2 regions of the Methylobacterium sp. V23 genome follow, and region 2 is predicted to be linked to the other one. Evidence: riboswitches for the same ligand, from Rfam matches in the RefSeq annotation. Region 2 holds a riboswitch; the other holds the start of a gene.

Region 1 (11,530 bases), on a different contig from region 2:
ATGCGTGAGGTTGAGCCCACCGCGTCCGGCGATGAGGAGCTTTCGCCCCACGCTCGGCATCCGGTCGTAGAGGGTCACGGCGTGGCCGGCCTGCGCCAGCACCTCCGCCGCCGCGAGGCCGGCCGGGCCACCACCGATCACGGCGGGTCCGTCCATGTCCGGGCCGTTGCGTACACTGTCAGTCATGCGTCCTGGGAAACCGGCGGGGGTCGGCCCTGTCAAGCGTGACAGGGCGGTGCCCTTGATTCGCCCGGTTCAGAGCCCCAACTGCGCCTCATCGGCTGCGGGCCCCTCTGGCGGGATGCTGCATGATGCGTTCCGTGATGTCGGAGCCGATGCTTTCTCTCCTCAAGAAGCATCGACGGTCCTGCGTCATGGTTGATTTTCTGTATTACGAGTGGCTCGGCAAGCCCGTGTGGATGTGGCTCGGGTTCCACGCCCTCGTGGCCGGGTTGCTGGCCTTCGATCTCGGACTCCTGCACCGCGACAAGAATCACGAGATCGGCGTGAAGGAGAGCCTCCTTCTCACGCTGTTCTACTTCACCCTGGGCATGATCTTCGGCGGATGGGTCTGGTGGTATCTCGGGGCCCAGGCGGGCCAGGAATACGTCGCCGGCCTCGTGGTCGAGAAGTCGCTGTCGATGGACAACGTCTTCGTGATCGCCGTCATTCTCACGGCCCTGGGCATTCCCCGCGCCGCCCAGCACCGGGTCCTGGTCTGGGGCATCCTCGCGGCCGTCCTGCTGCGGGGCCTGATGATCGGCCTCGGCGCGGCCCTCGTGCACCAGGCCGCCTGGGTGCTGTCGATCTTCGCCGCCTTCCTGATCTTCGCCGGCCTCAAGATGCTGGTCTCGAAGGAGGAGGAGCCGGGCGATATCCGCGAGAACCGGGCCGTCCGGTTCCTGCAGCGGATCCTGCGCATCACGCCCGAGTTGCACGGGCAGCGCTTCATGGTGCGAAAAGCCGACCCGAAGACCGGGAAGACCGCCCTCTGGCTGACGCCCCTGGCCCTGGCGCTCATCCTGGTGAACGGTGCCGACGTGATCTTCGCCGTCGACAGCGTGCCGGCGATCTTCGCCATCACCACCGATACCTTCGTGGTCTACACCTCCAACATCTTCGCGATCCTCGGCTTGCGGGCGCTCTACTTCGCCCTGGCGGCGATGGTGGACCGCTTCGCCTATCTCAAGACGGCGCTGGCCTTCATCCTGATCTTCATCGGCGGAAAGATCGTGGTCGCCGATACCTTCGGCCTCGTCCACGTGCCGCCGTGGGTCTCCCTCGCGGTCACCGTCGTGTTCCTGGTCGCGGGCATCGCCTACAGCCTGTGGCGCACCCGCGGCACGGTCACGGCAGACGTGCACGGGCATGACGCGCATGGGCATGGCGCCCAGGCGGTGCAGCACCGGGTGTAACCGGCGGCCGGTGTTCGGAGGGGTGCACGGGCGCCTCCCTCCCCTTCTATGAGGGAGGGAGCCACTCCAGTGCGCGCTACCGCCCCGGCAGGGCCGCGATCAGGTCCCGCAGGGTGGTGATCGTCGAGGCGTCGGCGACGCCGTCGACGCGGGCCGGGCGGAAGTGGCGCTGGAACGCCGTCACCACCGCGCCCATGCGGGCATCGAAGCTGGCGCTCACCGGCAGGTCGTAGCCGTAGAGGGCGAACATCGCCTGCAGGGCCTCGATCGGCGGTCCGGCATCGCCCTGCGCGAAGAAGCGGCCGTCGCGGATCGGGGCCGGCGGCACCCAGTGGCCGATGCCGGCGCGGGCGAGGGTCTCCCAGGGGAAGTGCTCGCCCGGATCCTCCTTGCGCTCGGGGGCGATGTCCGAATGGGCGAGGATCCTGTGCGGGGCGAGGCTCCAGCGCTTTGCGAGATCGCCGCACAGGGCGATCACGGCCTCGATCTGTGCCGGGGGATAGGCCGGCAGGCCGCCGGCATGGCCGCCATTGACGATCTCGATGCCGAGGGAGCGCGAGTTCACGTCGCTGATCCCGGCCCAGGAGCCCTGGCCCGCATGCCAGGCGCGGCGCCCCTCGGGCACCATCTGCACCACGCGGCCATCCTCCAGGACCACGTAATGGGCCGAGACCTCCGCCACGGGGTTGGCGAGGCGTTGCAGGGCGGCGGCCGCGCTCTCCATCCCGGTGTAGTGCAGGATGAGGAGGTCGACCGGGCCGGACCGGCGCTCGCCGTGGTTCGGCGACGGGTGGACGCTGGTGGCAACGGGACTTTCGGGCGTCGGTTTCACGTGAGGCCCCGCTCGGTGCTGATCCGGTCATAGGCGGCGTTGATGGCCGCGAGCCGGCGGGTGGCGATGGCCACGGCCTCCGGTGGTAGGCCGCGCGCAATGGCCCGGTCGGGATGGTTCTCCCGCACCAGGGCGCGGTGGGCCGCCTTCAGCCCGGCATCGTCGACAGCGTGGTCGAGGCCGAGCACGAGATAGGGATCGTCGGAGAGCCGGACGTGGCGGGCGGCGATGCGGCGGAACGCGGCCTCGTCGTAGCCGAAGGTCTCCGCCACCGCGCGCAGGTAGCGCTCCTCCGCCTCGTGGATGGCGCCGTCCGCCTTGGCGATGTGGAACAGGCCGTCGAGCACGTCCTCCAGCAGGGCCGGCTCGTCGTGGAAGGTGGTGGCCAATTGCCGGGCATAGGCCTCGAAGCCGTTCGCCGTACCCTTGGCAAGGTCGAACAGGCGCTGCACGCCGGGCCGGGCGCGCTCGTCCACCTGCACCACCTTGGCGAAGGCCTCGACCTCGGCCGGCGTCACCACGCCGTCGGATTTGGCCATCTTGGCGGCCAGGGCCACGAGACCGGTGGTGAAGACCACGTCGCGCGGCGTGGTGCCGAACAGGGCGCCCTCGCGGTCGACCAGGAAGTGCCCCGCCACCCCGCCGATGAGGCCGCCGAGGGGGCCGCCGATGGCGAGGCCGAGGCCGGCCCCGCCGAGCTTGCCCCAGATGCCCACGCTCATCGGGCAACCCCGCGGGTGCAGGGAACGGGGCTGGAAGGGTCAGGAAGCATGGACGGTAGCGACACGTGGGATCGACTTTGGCGCGAAACGAAGCGCGTCCTTACACCGGACGCCTCCGTTTCGGCGAGGGGCGATCGCCCGGGTTGTCCGGCGCCTCAGCGCCGGGCGCAGAAGCCGACGAGCCCCTGGCTCTCGGTGGGGCAGGTCGCATTCAAGCTTCCGTCGGCTCCCGCCGTCACGATGGCGCTGCCCCCCTTCAGGCAGAGGGCCGAGGCCAGGATCTCGGTGCTCTCGCAGGTGATGCTGCAGCCGGAGGCCGGGCAGGTGTCCTGGCGCACCACCCGGAACGTCGATGCGGGTGCGGTGGCGGCCAGGGCGGCCTGACCGGCCTCGCCCTTCTGACCCGCCGGGCCGCGCTCGCCGGCCGGCCCCTTCGCGCCCGTCTCCCCCTTCGGTCCGGCATCTCCCTTCGGACCCGTCTCGCCCTTGAGACCCGTCTCGCCCTTGGGTCCGGCTTCCCCCTTGGGTCCGGTCTCGCCCCGGGGACCCGGCTCGCCCTTCGGTCCCTGGGGACCGGGCAGGCCGGCGACGCCCTGCGGGCCGGCAGGGCCGGTCTCGCCCTTGTCTCCCGCGTCTCCCTTCTGCCCCGTCTCGCCCTTCGGGCCGGGCTGGCCGGCAGGTCCGCAATTGGCGATGACCGCCTCGCGCTCGTCCTCGCCCGCCTTCAGGGTGGCGATGCAGTTGGTGGGCACGTAGGGCAGCCGGAAGACGAAGCGGCCCCGGCTGTCGGCGATGATCGAGATGTCCTCGTCGAGCACCACCACCGTGCCGGGCTTGCGCACGCTGCCGGAGATGCGGAGGTCACCGTTCTCGAAGCGGGCATCGTAGACCTGGATCGGCTGCGACGCGACCTGGGGCCGGCGCGCCTTGGACGCGGCCCGGGGGTCTTCGCCCCTGGGTTGGGCCGCCGTCTGCGCGGCGGCGGGGAGCCCTCCCGCGACGGTGATCAGGCCCGACAGGACCACGAGGGCACGAGCGAGACGCATGGAGTTCTCCCGGCTGATCCGCGTCTTGTGCGCGGCAGGTGAGGAGTGCTGCCCTGCCCTCGCCACAGGGTCAAGCGTGGCGCAAATGCCGGCCCGCGGGACGCCGTCCACAGGCATCCACAGCCTTCCACAGGCCAAGCCCTTGAGCAGCGACGAAATTCCGAATCCCCCCGGAAACCGATTGAGTCTGTTCCTGTTTTGTTCTTAGCGTAGCGGGATGGAGCGGAGCCGATGAGACAGAGCCCTGAAGACCTTCCCGATGTGGAGACCGCGATGGCGTCGACGGACCACCCGGACGTGGGATCTCCGTCCCGGGACGCCGAGCCCGTGGATCTGGCCGCTTTGCGCGACCTCGTGGCCGGGCACGGAGGGGGCTCGGTCCTCCGGGGTGCCCTGCCCTTCGGCATCCACGACGTCGATTCGCGCCTCGCGCAGGGTGGGCTCGCCCTCGGGCAGCTGCACGAGATCGCCCCCGACCAGGCGGGCGACGAGCCGGCGGCCCTCGGCTTCGCCCTGGCGCTGGTGGCGCGCCACCTCGCCCGCGTGCGGGGCGAGGCCCTGCTGGTGGTGGGCCGGGGCCACCCCCTCCCCTACGGCCACGGGCTTGCCGGCCTCGGCCTCGACCCGGGGCGACTCCTGCTGTTCGAGGTCGCCAGCGACGGCGACGCCTACCGGGCCTTGGAGGAATCCCTACGCGCGCAGGGGCTGGCCGCGGTGGCGGGCCTCGTCGACGCCGCTCTGCCCCTGGCCCAGAGCCGGCGGCTCCACCTCGCGGCCGGGCGAACCGACCTGCTTCTCCTCGTCCTGCGGCCTCCCGAGGCGGAGAGCCCCAACGTGGCCGCGACCCGCTGGCGGATCGCCGCCGGCAAGGCCCTGCGCGACCGCTTCGGCTGCATTGAGCGGCCGTGCTGGCAGGTGACCCTCGACCGAAGCCGCAACGGGCGGACCGGACATTGGCTTCTGGAGTGGGATCATGCCGCGCATCGTTTCGGTCTGGCTGGAGCATTGGCCGGTCACGCGGTTGAGGCGGGCCCGGGCGCGGCCCTGTCCGACCGGCGCGTCCAGCGCTCGGGCTGACGGCGGCCGGGAAGACGGCACCCAGCAAGACCTCGCCCAGCAAGACGGCACCCAGGACGACGGCGCTCACGGGGACGGCCCCCTGGTGGTGGCCGCGATGGAGGCCAACGGCCTGCGCCTGGTCGCGGTGGACGCCGCCGCCCGCGCCCTCGGCCTCGAGCCCGGCGAGACCCTCGCCCGGGCCCGGGCCCGGATCGGCACGCCCGTGGCCGTCCATCCCGCCGACCCGGAGGCGGATGAGGCCTCCCTGCATCGGCTCTGCCTCTGGGCCAAGCGCTACACCCCGGTCGTGGCGCCCTACGGTCCGGCAGAGGGCGCCGACGGCTTCTTCCTCGACATCGCGGGGGCGAGCCACCTCTTCGGAGGCGAGGCGCAGTTGCTGGCGGACCTCGCACGACGCCTACGCGCGGGCGCGATTCCGGCCCGGATCGCCCTCGCGGACACGCCCGCCTGCGCCTTCGCCCTGGCGCGCCACGGCGGGGGTGGCCTCGTGGCGCCCGGATGCAACGGGGAGGCCCTGCAGGCCCTCCCGGTCTCGGCCCTGCGCCTCGATCCGGGCACGACGCAGGCCCTGGCCCGCCTCGGCCTGCGCCGGATCGGCGACCTCGCCGCCGCGCCCCGGGCGCCCCTGGCCCGGCGCTTCGGCGAGACCCTGCTGCTGCGCCTCGACCAGGCCCTCGGCCGCCGGCCCGAGCCCCTCGTCTCGGCGGAGGACCCGCACGACTTCGAGGCCCTGCGCGGCTTCCTCGAACCGATCGGGCAGCCGGAGACCATCGTCGCCACGGCCACGGGCCTGATGGAGCGGCTGGCGCCGCGGCTGGAGGCGGCCGGCCTCGGCGCCCGGGCGCTGCGGCTGTCCCTGACCCGCGTCGACGGGGTGGTGCGCACCCTCGACCTCGGGATGAGCCTGCCGAGCCGTTGCCCGGTCCAGCTCGCACGCCTGCTGACCCTGCGCCTCGATCGCCTCGGCCCGGCCCTCGATGCCGGCTTCGGCTTCGAGACCGTGGGCCTCGCCGTCACCGCCACGGGCACGATCGCGGCACGTCAGGGCACGCTGGTGGAGACGCCCGCCGAGGGCGGAGGCGCCGAGCATCTGGGCGATGCCCTGCGTCAGCGCCTCGGCCGGCGGATGATGCGGCTCGGCTTCCGCGCAAGCCACCTGCCCGAGCGGGCCGACCTCGTGGAGCCCTGGCGGGCGGATCGCCCCACGCCGGCCGGCCGGTCCGATCCGGCGTCCCGGCCGCGCCTGCAGCCCCGGCCGCTGGTGCTGCTCAGCCGGGGCGAGGCCGCCGAGGACGTCATCGCCCTCGCCCCCGACGGGCCTCCGCACCGCTTCCGCTGGCGCCGGCGCCTGCACCGCGTCGCCCATGCGGACGGGCCCGAGCGCATCGCCGACGAGTGGTGGCGCGCGCCGGGTCCGCTCAGGGACTACTACGTGGTCGAGGACGAGGCCGGGCGCCGCCTCTGGGTCTATCGCGAGGGCTTCCCCACGATGGAGACGCCCGCGCGCTGGTTCGTGCACGGGCTGTTCGCGTGATGTGAGCGGGAGAGGCGCCCGGGAGAGGCCTCGGAAACTTCACGCGGACACGGCTCTGGAAGTCCGCGCGCCGCGGGCGGTTCTTCGACGCGCCGCGGGCGGTTCTTCGACGCGCCGCGGGCAGTTCTTCGACGCGCCGCGGGCAGTTCTTCGACGCGCCGCGGGCAGTTCTTCGACGCGCCGCGGGCAGTTCCTCGACACGCCGCGGGCAGTTCCTCGACACGCCGCGGGCAGTTCCTCGACACGCCGCGGGCAGTTCCTCGACACGCCGCGGGCGGTTCTTCGGCGCGCCGCCTGTCCCGGGCCGGTCGGCTGAGACCGGCCCGGGACAGGGTCCCCTACTCGGCCGCGTCGACGTAGAGCTTGCCACCCTCGGCCTGGAACTCGGCGGATTTCGCCGCCATACCGGCCTCGCGCTCGGCCGCGCTCAGGGGCGCGGCCTCGCCCAGCACCTGGCCGGCCGCCTCCATCGCCAGCACCTCGGCGCGCAGGTCCTGCGTGATCTTCATCGAGCAGAACTTCGGGCCGCACATCGAGCAGAAATGCGCGACCTTGTGGGCGTCCTTCGGCAGGGTCTCGTCGTGGTAGGCGCGGGCCGTATCCGGGTCGAGGGAGAGGTTGAACTGATCCTCCCAGCGGAAGTCGAACCGGGCCCGCGACAGGGCATCGTCACGCAGCTGCGCCGCCGGGTGGCCCTTGGCGAGATCGGCGGCATGGGCCGCGATCTTGTAGGTGATCACGCCTTCCTTGACGTCGTCGCGGTTGGGCAGGCCGAGATGCTCCTTCGGGGTGACGTAGCAGAGCATGGCGCAGCCGAACCAGCCGATCATCGCGGCGCCGATGCCGGAGGTGATGTGGTCGTAGCCGGGGGCAATGTCGGTGGTCAGCGGGCCGAGGGTGTAGAACGGCGCCTCGCCGCACTCCACGAGCTGCTTTTCCATGTTCACCTTGATCTTGTGCATCGGCACGTGGCCGGGGCCCTCGATCATGGTCTGGCAGCCCTTGTCCCAGGCGATCTTGGTGAGCTCGCCCAGGGTCTCCAGCTCGGCGAACTGCGCCGCGTCGTTGGCATCCGCGATGGAGCCGGGGCGCAGGCCGTCGCCCAGGGAGAACGACACGTCGTAGGCCCGCATGATGTCGCAGATCTCGTCGAAGCGCTCGTAGAGGAACGACTCGCGGTGACCGGCGAGGCACCAGCGCGCCATGATCGAGCCGCCGCGGGAGACGATGCCGGTGACCCGGCGCGCGGTGAGCGGCACGTGGGCGAGGCGCACGCCCGCATGGATGGTGAAGTAGTCGATGCCCTGCTCCGCCTGCTCGATCAGGGTGTCCTTGAAGACCTCCCAGTCGAGCTTCAGCGGGTCGCCGCCGACCTTCTCCAGCGCCTGGTAGATCGGCACGGTGCCGATCGGAACGGGCGAGTTGCGCACGATCCAGGAGCGGATGTTGTGGATGTTGCGGCCCGTCGAGAGGTCCATCACCGTGTCGGCGCCCCAGCGGGTCGCCCAGACCAGTTTCTCGACCTCCTCGGCGGCCGACGACGTCACGGCGGAATTGCCGATGTTGGCGTTGATCTTCACCAGGAAGTTGCGGCCGATCGCCATCGGCTCCACCTCGGGGTGGTTGATGTTGGCCGGGATGATGGCGCGGCCGCGGGCCACCTCGTCCCGGACGAATTCCGGCGTGATGAAGGCCGGCAGGGCGGCGCCGAAGCTGTTGCCGTCGGCCAGCGCCGCCTGCGCGCCCTCCAGCATCGTCTGGCGGGCGAGGTTCTCGCGGTTGGCGACGTAGATCATCTCCTCGGTGATGATCCCGGCGCGGGCGAACTCGTACTGCGTCACCATCTGGCCCGGGCCGGCCTTGCGGATCTCGCGGATGGCCGGACAGGGGGCCACGAGCTTGTCCTCGGGCACGAACCCGTTGTCCTCGGGCTTGACCACGCGCGGGGTCACGGTGGCGTAGCCGCGCCGGGCGATCCAGGGCTCGCGCACCAGCGGCAGGCCGGCATGCAGGTCGATCTTGGCATCCGTCTCGGTGTAGGGGCCCGACGGATCGTAGACCCGCACCGGGGCCTCCTTCGGATCGCTGAGCGTGATCTCGCGGAACGGCACCCGGATGTCGTCGTGCCCGGCCACGGGAGCGTAGACCTTGCGCGAGCCCATGATCGGGCCGGTGGTCACCGCCTGGGGCTGACCCTGCGGAAGATCCTTCGGGAGAACGGGTGCATTCATCGGTTTCGCTCCTGGCGTGGGAGACGATCCGGACTCGCGTCGAGCGGTGTTGGATGGGACGACGCCTGGATCTTGCGCGCCGCTGCTACGAATTCCCGTCCCTCCGCCGGTACGAACCGGATCAGGTTCAAGGGTCAGGGCGACGCGCCCAATCTCAGCCCCCGCACTCGGAGCCCCCCTCGGAATGCTTCTAGATTCGAGGTCTGCGGCGGTTTTGTCAATCGCCGGCCCGATGAAGTGCGGCGGAATAGGGTGCGAACCGAACTTTATCGTCAGGCCCCGCGTTCGGTTACCAGAAGTTCGGTCCTCGGGATCGACATGCGAACGACAGGCTCTCCCATGAAGCGCATACTCTTGGCATCGGCCGCCCTGGTCGGGGCCCTCTCGATGATTCCCGCATCCGCGGACGCACGTCCGGGCGGTGGCGGCGGTGGCTTCCGTGGCGGTGGCGGCGGATTCCACGGCGGTGGACTTGGCGGTGGCGGCGGATTCCGCGGCGGCAACTTCGGTGGTGGCGGCTTCCGCGGTGGTCTCGCGCAGGGCGGCGGGTTCCGCGGCGGCAATGTCGGGGGCAACTTCGGCGGCGGCGGGTTCCGCGGCGGCCTCGCGCAGGGTGGATTCAACCGGGGCGGGTTCAACCGCGGCGGGACCATCGGCGTCGGCGCGGGTGCCGTCGGCGCCGGGGCGGGCCTCGCGGCCGGCAACGGCTTCCGGGGTGATCGCGGCGGCTTCAACCGCGGTGGGTACAACCGGGGCGGTGCCTATGCCGGGCGCGGCTACGGCTACCGCCGCGGCTACGGTGGTGTCGGGCTCGGGCTCGGCCTGGGTCTTGCCGGCGCCGGAATCGGCTACGGCCTCGGCAGCGCTTATGGCGGCTACTACGGCGACGATTACTATGCCGGCGGCTATGCGCCGGCCTATTACGGCGGCTCCGCGCCCTACGGTGGCGGCTATGCCGCCACGGGCTACGAGGCCGGCCCGGAGGTCGCGACCAGCGGCGAGGACGTCGCCTACTGTGTCCAGCGCTTCCGGTCCTATGACCGCCGCACCGGGACCTATCTCGGCAATGACGGTCAGCGTCACGCCTGCCCGTAACGGCAGACGCGTCGCAGCAGGATCGAAGGGCTCCGCCGCGAGGCGGGGCCCTTTCGCGTTTCCGGTCTCAGGTTCGTGGACGCCGTGGGCGATCCGGCCTCAGGAGCCCTGCAGGCTCTCGGCGAAATCGTCCGGCACCTCTCCGAAGCTGCCGAGGATGGACGCGCTCTCCAGTTCGCCCGTCTCGTCGTCGGCTACGACCTTGATCGCCGCTGTGCCGGGGAAACGGGCGGCCATCGCCTCGGCCTTCTTCAAGGCCCCGCTCTCCGTCACCGCCACCTCGCGGTCGCCCGGCGAGAGCCGCTTGCGCTTGAGCACGAAGGTCTGCACCAGGAACGTCGTCTTGAGGGCCATCGCAGGGTCTCTCCACCGGGCCGCGCCGGATCGCGTCGGATCCGGAGGCCGAGCGCACCTAGCACGAAAGCCCGGTTCCTACGCGGCGCGAACGCCGCGGTCGGGCCGGGACCGGCCTCCCCCGCTCAGGCCGACAGGTTGCGAGGGGCCTCGCGCCGCTGGATCAGGCGCGCCCCGTCCCAGAGTTCGACCGAGCGGCCCTCCAGGAAGGCCCGCGCCCGCTCCGGGACCTCCGCCTCGCGACAGCCCGCAGGGGACTCGGTGCGAAGAACGCGGCCGGCATGGTCCAGCAGCCGCACGCGGTAGGCCGATGGCGTCCCCTGCCCCGGCGCATCGTCCCGCATGACCTGCGCCCGCCTCGACGATGGTGACGAGCCGGGGCGCCGCCTCGCACGCGAGACGAACCACGCGGCACCTCCGCATGCGCCGCAACCGTCCGGCTCAGCGCGTTGACGGACACACCGCCGCGACCCATCCGCCGCCACGCCGTCAAATCTCCCGTGCGTCGTGCCCCCTCCGACCGGTGGGATCACCACAGGCGCACCAACCGAAACCCCGCGATTACGTCTGCGAGATCGATGCCGCACACCGTCGTCACCAGCAGGCTCGCGCGGAACAACGGCCGGGTGAAGGCCGCCGAGATCAGGAAGAGGCCGAGCAGCACCAGCCCCGAATGCCGGGCCATCTGGTCCGCGAAGGTCCAGGGCGCGGTTGGCAGCGAGGCCGGCGGGCCGGAGAGCCAGGGTCGGACGATGTCGTAGCCGTCGAGCCCCGGGATCGGCATCAGCCCGAGCACCAGGGCGGTGCCTTGGAACAGCACCGACACGGCGAGCACCGCACGCAGCGTCTCCGCCCCCGGGCTGGCCAGCGCATAGAGCAGCGCGAGCGCGACGAGGAAGAGGACGCTCATCGCCGGGCCGGCGGCGGCCACCGCCGATTGCCGTCCCCGGCTCAGCCCGGATTCCGGCGGACGACCGAGGCTGCCTGGCATTCCCACGCCGCCCGGAAATCCGACGCCACCCATGATGGTGAACAGCGCCGGCAGCAGCATGGTCGCCACGGGGTTGGGTGCCCGCAGGGGATCCAGGGTGAGCGCGCCGGTCCGGGGCAGGCCCGAGAGCAGCGCCGCCCGGGCATGCCCGTACTCGTGCAGGCAGAGGCCCAGCACCCAGCCGGACATGAGGAAGACGAAGGCCGCCCCCGAGCCCGCGAGCGCGCCGG
Region 2 (11,530 bases):
GCGCCATCGTGCCGACCTGGGTCGCGGGATCGCTGCCGAGGAACAGTCCACGATGCCCGCCAGCCTCGGCCCCCTGCGCGATGATCGCGTCGACCCCGCGCTCGGCGAGCCAGCGCGCTTCGCGCACGGTGGTGGCGGACGAGAGAATGGTGCAGCCGAGCGCCCGGACGCGGTCGAGAAGCGACGTCTCCGGCAGGCCGAAATGGAAGCTTACCACCGCGGGCCGGACCTCGGCGAGGACCGCGAGCATCGCGGCATCGAACGGAGACCGCTGCGCCATGGCGATGGGAGCTGCCGGATCCAGGCCGAGTTCCGCGTAGTAGGATGCGAGCCGGCTGCGCCAGGCGGCCTCGCGCTCGTCGTCCGGCGCTTCCGGCAGGTGGCAGAAGAAGTTCAGGTTGAACGGAGCGTCCGTCCGCGCCCGGATCGCCGCGGCCTCGCTGCGCACCGCGTCCGGGTTCATCGCCGCGCAGGCGAGGGAGCCGAGGCCGCCAGCGGCGCTGACGCTGGCGGCAAGGGCCGGCTTCGGCCCGATCATCGGCGCCTGGACGATCGGGTGCTGCATCGGCACGCGGTCGAGAAATCGGTTCTTGCCCCACATGCGCCGGCTCCTTGCCCATCATCGCAAGTTTGAATCGCAAGTCTGGATCGCAGGTCTGAATCGCCAATCAGATCACGTCTCGAGGCGGGCGCGATAGGCACGCACCTCGGCGGCCGGATCCACGCTGCGCATCAGCGCGCCCATCACCGCGACGCCCGCAGCGCCGGCCGCGCGGCATAGGTCCACGCGATCAACCGTCATTCCCCCGAGGGCAATCACCGGCATGCCGAACCCAGCCGCGGTTCTCAGCGCCTCCGCTCCGAGGGCGGGACCGTAGCCCGGCTTGCTCGATGTCGGAAAGATCGGGCTCAGGGTCGCGTAGTCGGCGCCGGCTCGGGCGGCGGCCGCAACCTCATCCGGCGTATGCGCGGACACGCCGATACGGCCAACGGGCAGGTGCCGGCGGGCTTCGGCAATCCCGGTCGCGGTACTCCCGCCGGGCAGATGGACACCGTCGGCACCGAGTTCAGCGGCGAGCGCCGCATCCGCGCCGATGGTCAGCGAACCGCCCTCGGCCTGCACGAGGCGGGCGATGTCCCGGGCGAGTGCGCGCCGCGCCTCCGGTGCCAGGTCGCGCTCGCGAAACCAGACCCAGCGGGCGCCGGCCCGCAGGAGGCGTTCGAGCGTGGCGCAGAGGTGCCGGGCAGCGACCTTCGGCGCATCGCTCGCCGACCTGTCCGTCACCACCAGCAGCCGCGCGGGCAGGCCGCTCATCGTCGCGCGCCGGCCGGCGCGCCGGTCGAAACCCGGCTCACGAACCCACGAGGCCCAGTTGCGGGCTCGACGGTTCGGCCCGTCCCCGCTTCGGGATCCGTCCCGCGAGATACGCGTCGCGACCCGCGTGGACCGCGTTGCGCATGGCGCGGGCCATCCGCACCGGATCGTCGGCCTTGGCGACCGCGGTGTTGAGCAGGCAGCCGGCGGCGCCGAGCTCCATGGCGATGACCGCGTCGGAGGCGGTGCCGATACCGGCATCGACGATGACCGGCACGGGCGAGCGCCGACAGATCAGCTCCAGGTTGGCCGGGTTGGCGACACCCATGCCGGAGCCGATCAGCGAGCCCATGGGCATCACGGCGGCGCAGCCGAGATCGGCGAGGCGCTGGCAGACCACCGGATCGTCGTTGCAATAGGGCAGCACGGTGAATCCATCGTCGACGAGGTGGCGACAGGCCTCCAGCAGCTCGGCGACGTCGGGGTACAGCGTTTCGCGGTCGCCGATGACCTCGACCTTGATCCAGTTCGTGTCGAGGGCCTCGCGGGCGAGTTCGGCCGTCATGATCGCGTCGCGCGCCGTCTCGCAGCCGGCGGTGTTCGGCAGGAAGCGGTGCCCCTTGAGCCGGCGCAGCGTATCCGAGTTATGCCCCTGCAGCGAAACCCGGCGGATCGAAGCCGTGACCACCTCGGCGCCCGAGGCCGCGACCGCATCGAACAGGATGCTTTGCGTGGGGTAGCCGGCGGTCCCGATGAACAGACGCGAGCCTAGGCTCACACCGCCGATCACCAGCGTATCCGTGTCGTTCGCGATCTCGGTCATTCCGGGCCTCCTGCCATGGTGTTCTCCCTCCCGATCAGCCGCCCTGCATCGCGCGCACGATCTCGACGCGGTCGCCGTCGCTGAGCGCGGTGGCAGCCCAGTCCCGGCGTCGGATCACGGCGCCGTTGAGCGCGATGGCGATACCCTGCGGGCTCTCGAGGCCGGTCTCCTCGGCCTCTTCCCGGAACAGGGCGTCGAGGTCGGCGGCCACGCTCTCGCGGACCTCGCCGTTGACTCGGAGCTTCATGCGAAGGCCCTCCGCGGCGGCGACGCGAAGCGGGCCCGGCCGAAGTCCCGGGCGTAATCCGGCAGCGCTCCCCCGGCGACCAGGGCCGCGACCGCGTCGGCCGTGGCCGGGGCCAGCAGGTAGCCGTTGCGATGATGGCCGGTGGCGACCACGAGGCCGGGCGCCAGGGCATCGATGATCGGGGCATCGTCGTCCGAAGTCGGCCGGAAGCCGCTCCAGATCGCTTCCACCGCCATCTCCTCGATGCCGGGCAGGACGCGACGTGCGCCCTCCAGCAGGGCGTAGAGCCCGCCGGCCGTGACGCCGGGAACGAAGCCGCAATCCTCCACCGTTGCGCCGACGATGAGATGGCCGTCGCTCTTCGGCGCCATGTGGACCTGCTCGGTCCAGACCATGTGGGCGAGGGTGCCGGTGCGGGCGGTGGTCCGCAGCGCGAGGGACTGGCCGCGCAGGGGCCGCACCGGCAGGGCGAGATGGTCGGGCAGGAGCCCTGCCTCACCGCTCCAAGCGCCGGAGGCGAGCACGACGGTGTCGGCCTGACGGATGCCCTGGGCCGTACGCACGCCCGTGACCCGGCCGGCGCTCCAATCCAAGGCGTCGACACCGCAGCCTTCCACGATGGCGACTCCGGCAGCGAGGCAGGCCCGGACGAGGGCGGCCATCACCCGGCTCGGATCGACTTGGTGGTCGTGCGGGCAGAACAGGCCGGCGGTGACGGCGGGACGCAGGCGCGGCTCGCGGGCCCGAACCTCGGGGCCGGTCAGCCAGCGGGCGTCGAGGCCTGAGCGCTTCTGCAGGTCGTGCCGGAAGCGCAGGCGCTCGACCTCGTCGCGGCCGATGGCGAGCACCAGGGTGCCCTCCTCCCGATAGTCGATGTCGAGGCCGGCCGCGGCCTGAAGGTCATCGCGAAAAGCCGGCCAGCGGGACAGGCTTTCCAGGGCCAGGGGCAGGAGCGTGTCGGAACCCGGCTCGTGCTCGGCGGCCGGGGCCAGCATGCCGGTTGCGGCGAGGCTCGCCCCGGCGCCGACGGTGTCGCGCTCCAGAACGGTCACGGACCGCCCGGCCTGCGCCAGGCGCCAGGCCGCCGACAGGCCGATCAAGCCGGCGCCGACGACGACGACGTCACTGTGGGCGGGAGCGACGACGGCCGGCGGAGCATCGCCGTGCGTCCGTCGCAGGTTGAGAAAGGCGTTCGGGCTCACGTCCAACACAATCTCCGCGACCGGCGTCGAGATTGGTGGGGCTGCAGCTTCGAGCGGTGAAGCGTGCCGGGCTTGAACAGAAACCCGCGGTCCAATCCCTACGCCGGTATGAACCGGGTCAGGTTCGAAGGATTTCCGCGCCGCCATCCGCGAACGGACGGCCATCGGTTTCTCAGCCCCTTGCCGGGGATCTCCCTGGAACACCCCAGATGTGGGCCGTCCCTGCGCCGGGGTCAATCCCCGGGCGGGCCTCAGGCGGCAGACGGACGCGCCGGTCGATAGACGCCCATGGGTTCGGCAAACCCGTCGAGCGCGTGCTCGCCGAGGGGCTCCGGCATGTCCCAGAGGAAGTCGACGAAGGGCTTCGTCATCAGGATCGGCTCGGCCAGCGTCCGGTTGAGGCGGGCGACCCGGCTCGCCAGGTTCACGTCGCGCCCGATCACGGTGAAGTCCAGCCGCGCGCCGGAGCCGACATTGCCGTAGGCGGCCTCGCCGTGATGCAGGGCGATGCCGGCGGCCACTGGATTGGCGAACCGGCCCAGGGCATTGGCCTCGGCCAAGGCCGCCATGGCGCTCTGGGACGCCGTGAGCGCCCCCTTGGCGGCACCGCCCAGGTCGTCGCCCGGCTCACGGAAGATCGCCAGCAGCCCGTCGCCGAGATACTTCAGGACCTCGCCGCCCTCGCGCTCGATGGCTGGCACCAGGCAGTCGAAGAAGATGTTCAGGAGGTCGACAGCCTCCTCCGGCGTCATGTCGGCGGAGATACGCGTATAATCGCGCATGTCGGCAAACAGGATCGCGGAGCGGATGCGCTGAACGTGACCGCGACGGATGGAGCCCCCGAGGATCGCCTTGTGCGGCTCGTCTCCGACATAGATCCGCAGAACGTGGTCGAGCTGCTTGTTGATGCTGCGCATCTCCATCACCGCGGCCAGCGTCGGCATGACGAAGCGCAGGATCGCCACGTCCTCGTCGCGGAACCCCGCCGGGGACCGGGTGGCAAAGGAGATGCCGTTGCGCGTGCCGTTGGTGAAGAACAGCGGCGCGACGATGTAGTGCCGGTAGCCCTCGGCCTTCAGGTCCGGAATGACCGCGAAGGCCTCATCCGGGGTCTCGGCGAGATCGAGGATCAACCACTCGCCGGTCTCATGAACGCGGAAGAACGGGCTCGCGCGATAAGCCCGGTCCGATGCTTCCCCGTGCGGGAACAGACGAACCGTCGAGCCCATCTCGCGGGTCCAGAACCGCCCGACACCCGAATACTCGGAATGCAGGGCATCGATGGCCGTGGTGGCCCGGTCCACCGGCACGTCGAGCTTGATCAGGCGCTCGGCCAGGCCGGACAGCAGGTCCTCGGCCTTCGGCATGCGCGCGCCCTCGCTCAGCAGCCAGTCGCGCAGGGCCACGCATTGCTGGAGGGCGCCGAAGGGGACGTCGGCCGCCTCCGAGCCGTCGGCTTCAGCGGTGGGGGAAGGCTGGGGCGGGCCTCGATCGAGCATATGGCCAAGGTGGGTTGGGAGACGGCGTCCGGCAACGGCCACGCCTCGGGTTTTGTGCGTATCGTGCGGGCCTCTCCGCTTCAACAGCGTAGAGCGCTTCAGGGGCTCGGCGCCATCGAAACGAAAGAGCCGGCCCCATGAGGAGCCGGCTCTTTCAGGTGAAAGGTCCGCCGGAAAAGGCCGGCCTCACCGCGTGCATCAGTTGTCGAGGAAGCTGCGCAGCTTACGCGACCGGCTCGGGTGCTTGAGCTTGCGCAGGGCCTTCGCCTCGATCTGACGGATACGCTCGCGCGTCACCGAGAACTGCTGGCCGACCTCTTCGAGGGTGTGGTCGGTATTCATGCCGATGCCGAAGCGCATGCGGAGCACCCGCTCCTCGCGGGGCGTGAGCGAGGCGAGCACGCGCGTCGTGGTCTCGCGCAGGTTCGACTGGATCGCCGCGTCGATGGGCAGGACGACGTTCTTGTCCTCGATGAAGTCGCCGAGGTGCGAATCCTCCTCGTCGCCGATCGGGGTCTCGAGCGAGATCGGCTCCTTGGCGATCTTGAGAACCTTGCGCACCTTCTCCAGCGGCATGGCCAGCTTCTCGGCCAGTTCCTCCGGGGTCGGCTCGCGGCCGATCTCGTGAAGCATCTGGCGCGAGGTCCGAACGATCTTGTTGATCGTCTCGATCATGTGCACCGGAATGCGGATCGTGCGGGCCTGATCGGCGATCGAGCGGGTGATTGCCTGCCGGATCCACCAGGTGGCGTAAGTCGAGAACTTGTAGCCGCGGCGGTACTCGAACTTGTCGACAGCCTTCATCAGGCCGATGTTGCCCTCCTGGATCAGATCCAGGAACTGCAGGCCGCGGTTGGTGTACTTCTTGGCGATCGAGATCACGAGGCGCAGGTTGGCCTCAATCATCTCCTTCTTGGCCTGACGGGCTTCGCGTTCGCCCTTCTGGACCATGTTGACGATCTTGCGGTACTCGCCGATCTCGAGGCCCGTCTCGGAGGCGAGGGTCAGGATCTGCTCGCGCAGGCGGGCGACCTCGTTCGAGCCCTTCTCGACGAGGTTCTTCCAGCCACGGCCGCCGAGGCTGCCGACGCGCTCCATCCAGTTCGGATCGAGTTCCCAGCCCTGGTAGTGGCGCAGGAACTCGTCGCGGGCGACGCCGTGGCTCTCGGCGTAGCGCATCAGTCGGCCCTCATGGGAGATGAGGCGCTTGTTGATGTCGTAGAGCTGCTCGACCAGGGCCTCGATGCGATTGGCATTGAGGGAGAGCGACTTCACGTCGGTGACGACGGCGTCCTTCAGCTCGTCCTGCTTGCGCTCCTGGGCATCGGTGCGGGTGCCGCCGGAGGCTTTGAGCTCGGCATGCTCGATCTGCAGCTTGCGCAGCTTGCGGTAGTTGTTGGCGATGTTGTCGAACGTCTCGAGGACGCGCGGCTTGATCTCGGTCTCCATGGCCGCCAGGGAGACGTTGTTCTCCATGTCGTCCTCGTCGTCGCCGTCGGGCGGCGTCGGCGTATCCCCCTCGCTCTCCTCGCTCTCCTCCGCGCCCTCGGCGATCTGCATCGCGTTCTTGGCGTCGGGGCCCGCATAGGTGGCTTCGAGGTCGATGATCTCGCGCAGCAGCACCCGGCCGTCGACGAGCTCGTCGCGCCAGATGATGATGGCCTGGAAGGTCAGCGGGCTCTCGCACAGCCCGGCGATCATCGCCTCGCGACCCGCCTCGATGCGCTTGGCGATCGCGATCTCGCCCTCGCGGGACAGGAGCTCCACGGAGCCCATCTCGCGCAGGTACATGCGCACGGGGTCATCCGTGCGGTCGGTCGGCTCCTTGGTCGTCTCGGCACGCAGGGCGACAGGCTTGGTCGGCGCGATCTCGGCGACCTCGGTCCCCTCCGCCCCGTCCTCGTCGTCGGCCTCGCCGTTGGCCTTGGCCTCCGTCGTCTCCTCGGTCTCCTCCGCCTCGACGACGTTGATGCCCATCTCAGAGAGCTGCGACAGCACGTCCTCGATCTGGTCGGGGTCGGATTGGCCGTCGGGCAGAACCTCGTTGATCTCCTCGTAGGTGATGTAGCCCCGCTTCTTGGCGAGCTTCACCATCCGCTTGACGGAGGCATCCGTCAGATCGAGGAGCGGCCCGTCGGTCTGTTGCTCCGGAGCAGCATCCGTCTCGTCCCGTTCCGTTGCCTTCGTCGCCATGGTCCGCCTATGGTTGTCGTGTCAGCGTCGCGCGGAAGCGTGTCGCTCACTCCGCGTCGTCGACGCTGAAATGCATGTGATGTGCGGACCGCCGAAGTGACAGCCGCGTCGATGTCAGATCCCGGTATGCAAGCGAGACGCTTGACCGATTGTTAACCATGCGCCGCCAATGGCGGCCGAATTCGTTCGCGGCGCGCGTTTCAGGGTGTCGATGCCTCATCCGCATCCGGCACCGCTTCGTCCGCCTCCGCGCCAGCGATGACGGCCATGCGGGCCTTCACGTCGCACAGCCAAGCGAAGTTCGCCTCCGTCTCGTCCTCGACCAGGGCCCGCTCAGCCAAGCGGAGTTCGCTATTTAGCGCGCCAGACTTGCGGTGCAAGATCACGGCCTGACGCAATGCGTCTTCGAGACGCACAGGATCGGCATGCGCGTCAAGTGTCCATCGATCGCCCGGACGCACATGACTGGCCAGCCGAGCCGCCGCATCCGTGAGCCCAGCGCGCTTCAAACGACTCTCCAGGACCTCGACGCCGGGCTGATCCACGTCGGCATGGCTGTCGAGCAGGAGGGAGCGCAACGCCTGCGCATCCGGATCGCCGAGTTCCAGCTCGGCGAGATCCTCCGCCTCGATCCCGAGCAGTTCGGGGTGGACGAGGAGGCTGGAGACGATCATCGCCTCCCGGTCGCGAAAGGCCACCGGGCCGGAGGCGCTGGTCTCGCCGGCGTAGAGGGGATTGAATTTCGTGGTGATTCGCGGTGACGGCGGCGGATCGCCGGGCCGGGGATTGCGCTGGAAGGCCGGGCGTGCCGAGCCGGCCCGCGGCTCCCACGGTCCACGGCGCCCCGAGGAGGCTTGCGGGGACAGGGCGCGCAGGCGGCCCTCGATCTCGTCCCGATAGAATCCCCGAACCGTCTCGTCGCGGATGGAAGCAACCATCTCGCGCAACGATTTGGCGAGGCCGGCCCGCCGTTCGGGGGTATCGAGCGGCGCCCCGTCGGTGGCACGCGACCACAGAACCTCGACGAGGGGGCGGGCCGCGTCGAGCACGCGGTCGATGGCGGACTTGCCCTCGGCGCGCAGGAGGTCGTCGGGGTCCTGCCCCTCGGGCAGCATGGCGAAGCGCAGGGACTTGCCCGGGGTCAGCCCGGGCAGCGCCACATCGAGGGCTTTGAAGGCAGCACGCTGGCCTGCCCCGTCGCCGTCGAAGCACAGGATCGGCTCGTCGGCGTTGCGCCAGAGGAGGCCGATCTGCTCCTCGGTAAGTGCCGTACCGAGGCCCGCCACCGCGTTGGGATGGCCCGCCAGGGTCATGGCGATGACGTCGACGTAGCCCTCGACCGCGATGATGACGCCGCGATCATGCGCCGGCTTGCGCGCCTGATGCAGGTTGTAGAGCAGTTGGCCCTTGTGGAAGAGAGGCGTCTCCGGCGAATTCATGTATTTCGCCTTGGCGTCCTTCTGCATCGCCCGGCCGCCGAAGGCGATAACGCGCCCGCGCGAATCGGCGATCGGAAACATCACCCGGTCCCGGAATTTGTCGTAGGGGACACGGATGTCCTCGCCGGCCACGATGAGGCCGAGCTCGACCATCAGGTCCCGGTCGACATCCTTGGCGGCGAGGTAGTCGCGCAGGGTGTAGCGGTCGCCCGGGGCGTAGCCGAGGCGGAAACGGCTCCGGATCTCCGGGCCGAGTTGGCGTCGGTCGAGATAGGCGCGGGCCTCCACGCCGGCGCGGCCCCGCAGTTGCTCCTCGAAGAAAGCGGCGGCCATCTCCATGACCTCGATCGCTCCGGCCCGCTTGGTCTCCTGCTCGCGGGCGTCGGCGCTCGGCGCGGGCAGGGTTACGCCGGCCTCCGCCGCCAGGCGCTCAACCGCCTCGGGAAAGCTCAGGCCCTCCGTCTCCATCAGGAAGGTGAAGACGTCCCCATGCTTGCCCGAGGAGAAGCAGTGATAGAACTGCTTCTGGTCGTTCACGTAGAACGAGGGTGACTTCTCGGCATTGAACGGCGACAGGCCGCGCCACTCGCGGCCCGCTTTCTTCAGCCGGACGCGCCGCCCCACAATATCGGATGCGGGCAGGCGCGCACGGATCTCTTCGAGGATGTGGGGCGGGTAACGCACGGCAAGAACCGGACCTCTGCGGCCGCCCATACTAGCGGCACGGGCTTAAAGAGTCCCCAACGCCGATGCAGGGCATGGGGACGCCCTCATGCCTCGGCGTTCAACGCTCGGCGTTCAGCCCTTGGCGTTCAGCGCCTCTTTCACGAGGCCGCTCGCCTTGGCGAAGTCCATGCGGCCGGCATAGGCGCCCTTCAGGGCGGCGATGACCTTGCCCATGTCCTTGGGACCGGCGGCGCCGGTCTCGGCCAGGGCCTTGTCGATCGCCGCGCGGGTCTCGGCCTCGTCCATCTGCTGCGGCAGGAAGCCGGCGATGATCGCGACCTCGTTGCGCTCGTTCTCGGCGAGCTCGGGCCGGCCACCCTGGTCGTAGACGGCGGCCGATTCGTTGCGCTGCTTGATCATCTTCTGGAGCAGCGCGAGGATTTCCTCCTCGGAGGCGGGCTCCTTGCCGAGGCCGCGCGCCTCGATGTCCTTGTCCTTCAGGGCAGCCTGAATCATCCGGACGGTGGCGAGCTTCGCCTTGTCGCCGGCCTTCATGGCCTCCTTCATCTCGGTGGTGAGACGGGCGCGCAGCATCGTGTGACTCCTGAAAAAGCGGGACCCCGGAAAAGCGGGACTCGGACGGCGGGTCGATGGCGTGGTCTGCGAATTGCTGCGCGAACCGGGGTTCTTGAGACGTGCCGACGCCGGGGCCACATTGACCCTAACGCGGCACGCTCGCTATGAGCGCCGCACGACAAGCCGCCCGCATGCGCCGCTCACGGCGCCGGGATCGGCCGGACATAAGCGAGATCACGCCGATGCTGCAAGATGAAGGCGTCCATACGCCTGCCGTGCCCGCGCCCCCCGCTCCCTGGGCCGAGCCCCTGGCCACCGCTCTCCTGGTCCTGGCGGACGGGACCGTGCTGGAGGGATTCGGCATCGGCCAGACCGGAATCGCCGACGGCGAGGTCTGCTTCAACACCGCCATGACCGGATACCAGGAGATCCTGACGGATCCGTCCTATGCCGGCCAGATCGTCACCTTCACCTTCCCGCATATCGGCAACACCGGCACCAACGACGAAGACCTGGAGAGCCTCGCTACGGCGCCGGCCTCCGGCGTCCGCGGCACGGTCATCGCGTCGGCGGTGACCAAGCCCTCGAGCTGGCGCTCGTCGAGCCACCTCGACGCCTGGCTCAAGGCCCGGGGCATCGTCGGCATCACCGGCGTCGACACCCGCGCGCTCACCGCGCTGATTCGCGACAACGGCATGCCGAACGCCATCATCGCCAACGATCCGGAGGGACGCTTCGACCGCGAGGCCCTGAAGGCCCGCGCCGCGGCCCTGGCGCCGATGGAAGGCCTCGACTTGGTCCCGCCGGTCACCAGCCGCGAGCGCTCGGAATGGTCCCAGACCACCTGGGGCGTGAAGACCGGCTACGGCGACCGCAAGGCCGGCACCGGCCTGAAGGTGGTGGCGATCGACTACGGCGTGAAGCGCAACATCCTGCGTCTCCTCGCCGAGGCCGGCTGCGACGTGACCGTGGTGCCCGCCACGACGACCGCGGAAGAGATCATGGCGATGAAGCCGGACGGGGTGTTCCTGTCGAACGGTCCCGGGGATCCGGCCGCCACCGGCACGTATGCGGTTCCTGTGATCCGAGCCCTGCTGCAGGAGAAGGTGCCGACCTTCGGCATCTGCCTGGGACATCAGCTGATGGGTCTCGCGCTCGGCGGGCGCACCGTGAAGATGGCGCAGGGCCACCACGGCGCGAACCACCCGGTGAAGGACAAGACCACTGGCAAGGTCGAGATCGTCTCGATGAACCATGGCTTCGCCGTGGATCCGGCCAGCTTGCCCGACACCGCCCTGGAGACGCATGTCTCGTTGTTCGACGGCTCCAATTGCGGGCTCACCCTCACCGACCGGCCGGCCTTCTCGGTTCAGCACCACCCCGAGGCCTCGCCCGGCCCGCGCGACAGCCACTACCTGTTCGAGCGCTTCGTCGCCCTGATGAAGGCCGGCAAGCCCGAGACGCTGGTCACCACGGTCGACTGATCTGCGGTCGACGGATCTGAACGGCCGGATGGAGGCGACGCCCCGTCCGGCCGCCGCGGCGGCTGCAGGCCAGCCCTGCACGCAGG

The links. Region 2 has a riboswitch for thiamine pyrophosphate ahead of thiO (glycine oxidase ThiO). Riboswitches for the same ligand answer to the same signal wherever they lie in the genome.
Region 1: another riboswitch for thiamine pyrophosphate. It lies ahead of thiC (phosphomethylpyrimidine synthase ThiC); the one in region 2 lies ahead of thiO (glycine oxidase ThiO).

The regions. Positions count from the first base shown of each region.
Region 1 is NZ_PDHT01000014.1:65,868-77,397, forward strand. It holds gene CRT23_RS14845 (TIGR03862 family flavoprotein) at 1-186, opposite strand, end outside; gene CRT23_RS14850 (TerC family protein) at 375-1,415, shown strand; gene CRT23_RS14855 (N-acetylmuramoyl-L-alanine amidase) at 1,492-2,247, opposite strand; gene CRT23_RS14860 (TerB family tellurite resistance protein) at 2,244-2,969, opposite strand; gene CRT23_RS14865 (collagen-like protein) at 3,125-4,015, opposite strand; gene CRT23_RS14870 (ImuA protein) at 4,247-5,092, shown strand; gene CRT23_RS14875 (DNA polymerase Y family protein) at 4,989-6,629, shown strand; gene thiC (phosphomethylpyrimidine synthase ThiC) at 6,968-8,860, opposite strand; TPP riboswitch at 8,942-9,050, opposite strand; gene CRT23_RS14885 (BA14K family protein) at 9,200-9,955, shown strand; gene CRT23_RS14890 (hypothetical protein) at 10,055-10,309, opposite strand; gene CRT23_RS14895 (hypothetical protein) at 10,435-10,653, opposite strand; gene CRT23_RS14900 (site-2 protease family protein) at 10,839-11,530, opposite strand, start outside.
Region 2 is NZ_PDHT01000015.1:10,759-22,288, forward strand. It holds gene CRT23_RS15270 (nitronate monooxygenase) at 1-601, opposite strand, end outside; gene CRT23_RS15275 (thiamine phosphate synthase) at 674-1,315, opposite strand; gene CRT23_RS15280 (thiazole synthase) at 1,353-2,138, opposite strand; gene thiS (sulfur carrier protein ThiS) at 2,173-2,385, opposite strand; gene thiO (glycine oxidase ThiO) at 2,382-3,563, opposite strand; TPP riboswitch at 3,665-3,793, opposite strand; gene CRT23_RS15295 (adenylate/guanylate cyclase domain-containing protein) at 3,839-5,086, opposite strand; gene rpoD (RNA polymerase sigma factor RpoD) at 5,285-7,279, opposite strand; gene dnaG (DNA primase) at 7,480-9,402, opposite strand; gene CRT23_RS15310 (GatB/YqeY domain-containing protein) at 9,517-9,978, opposite strand; gene carA (glutamine-hydrolyzing carbamoyl-phosphate synthase small subunit) at 10,203-11,444, shown strand.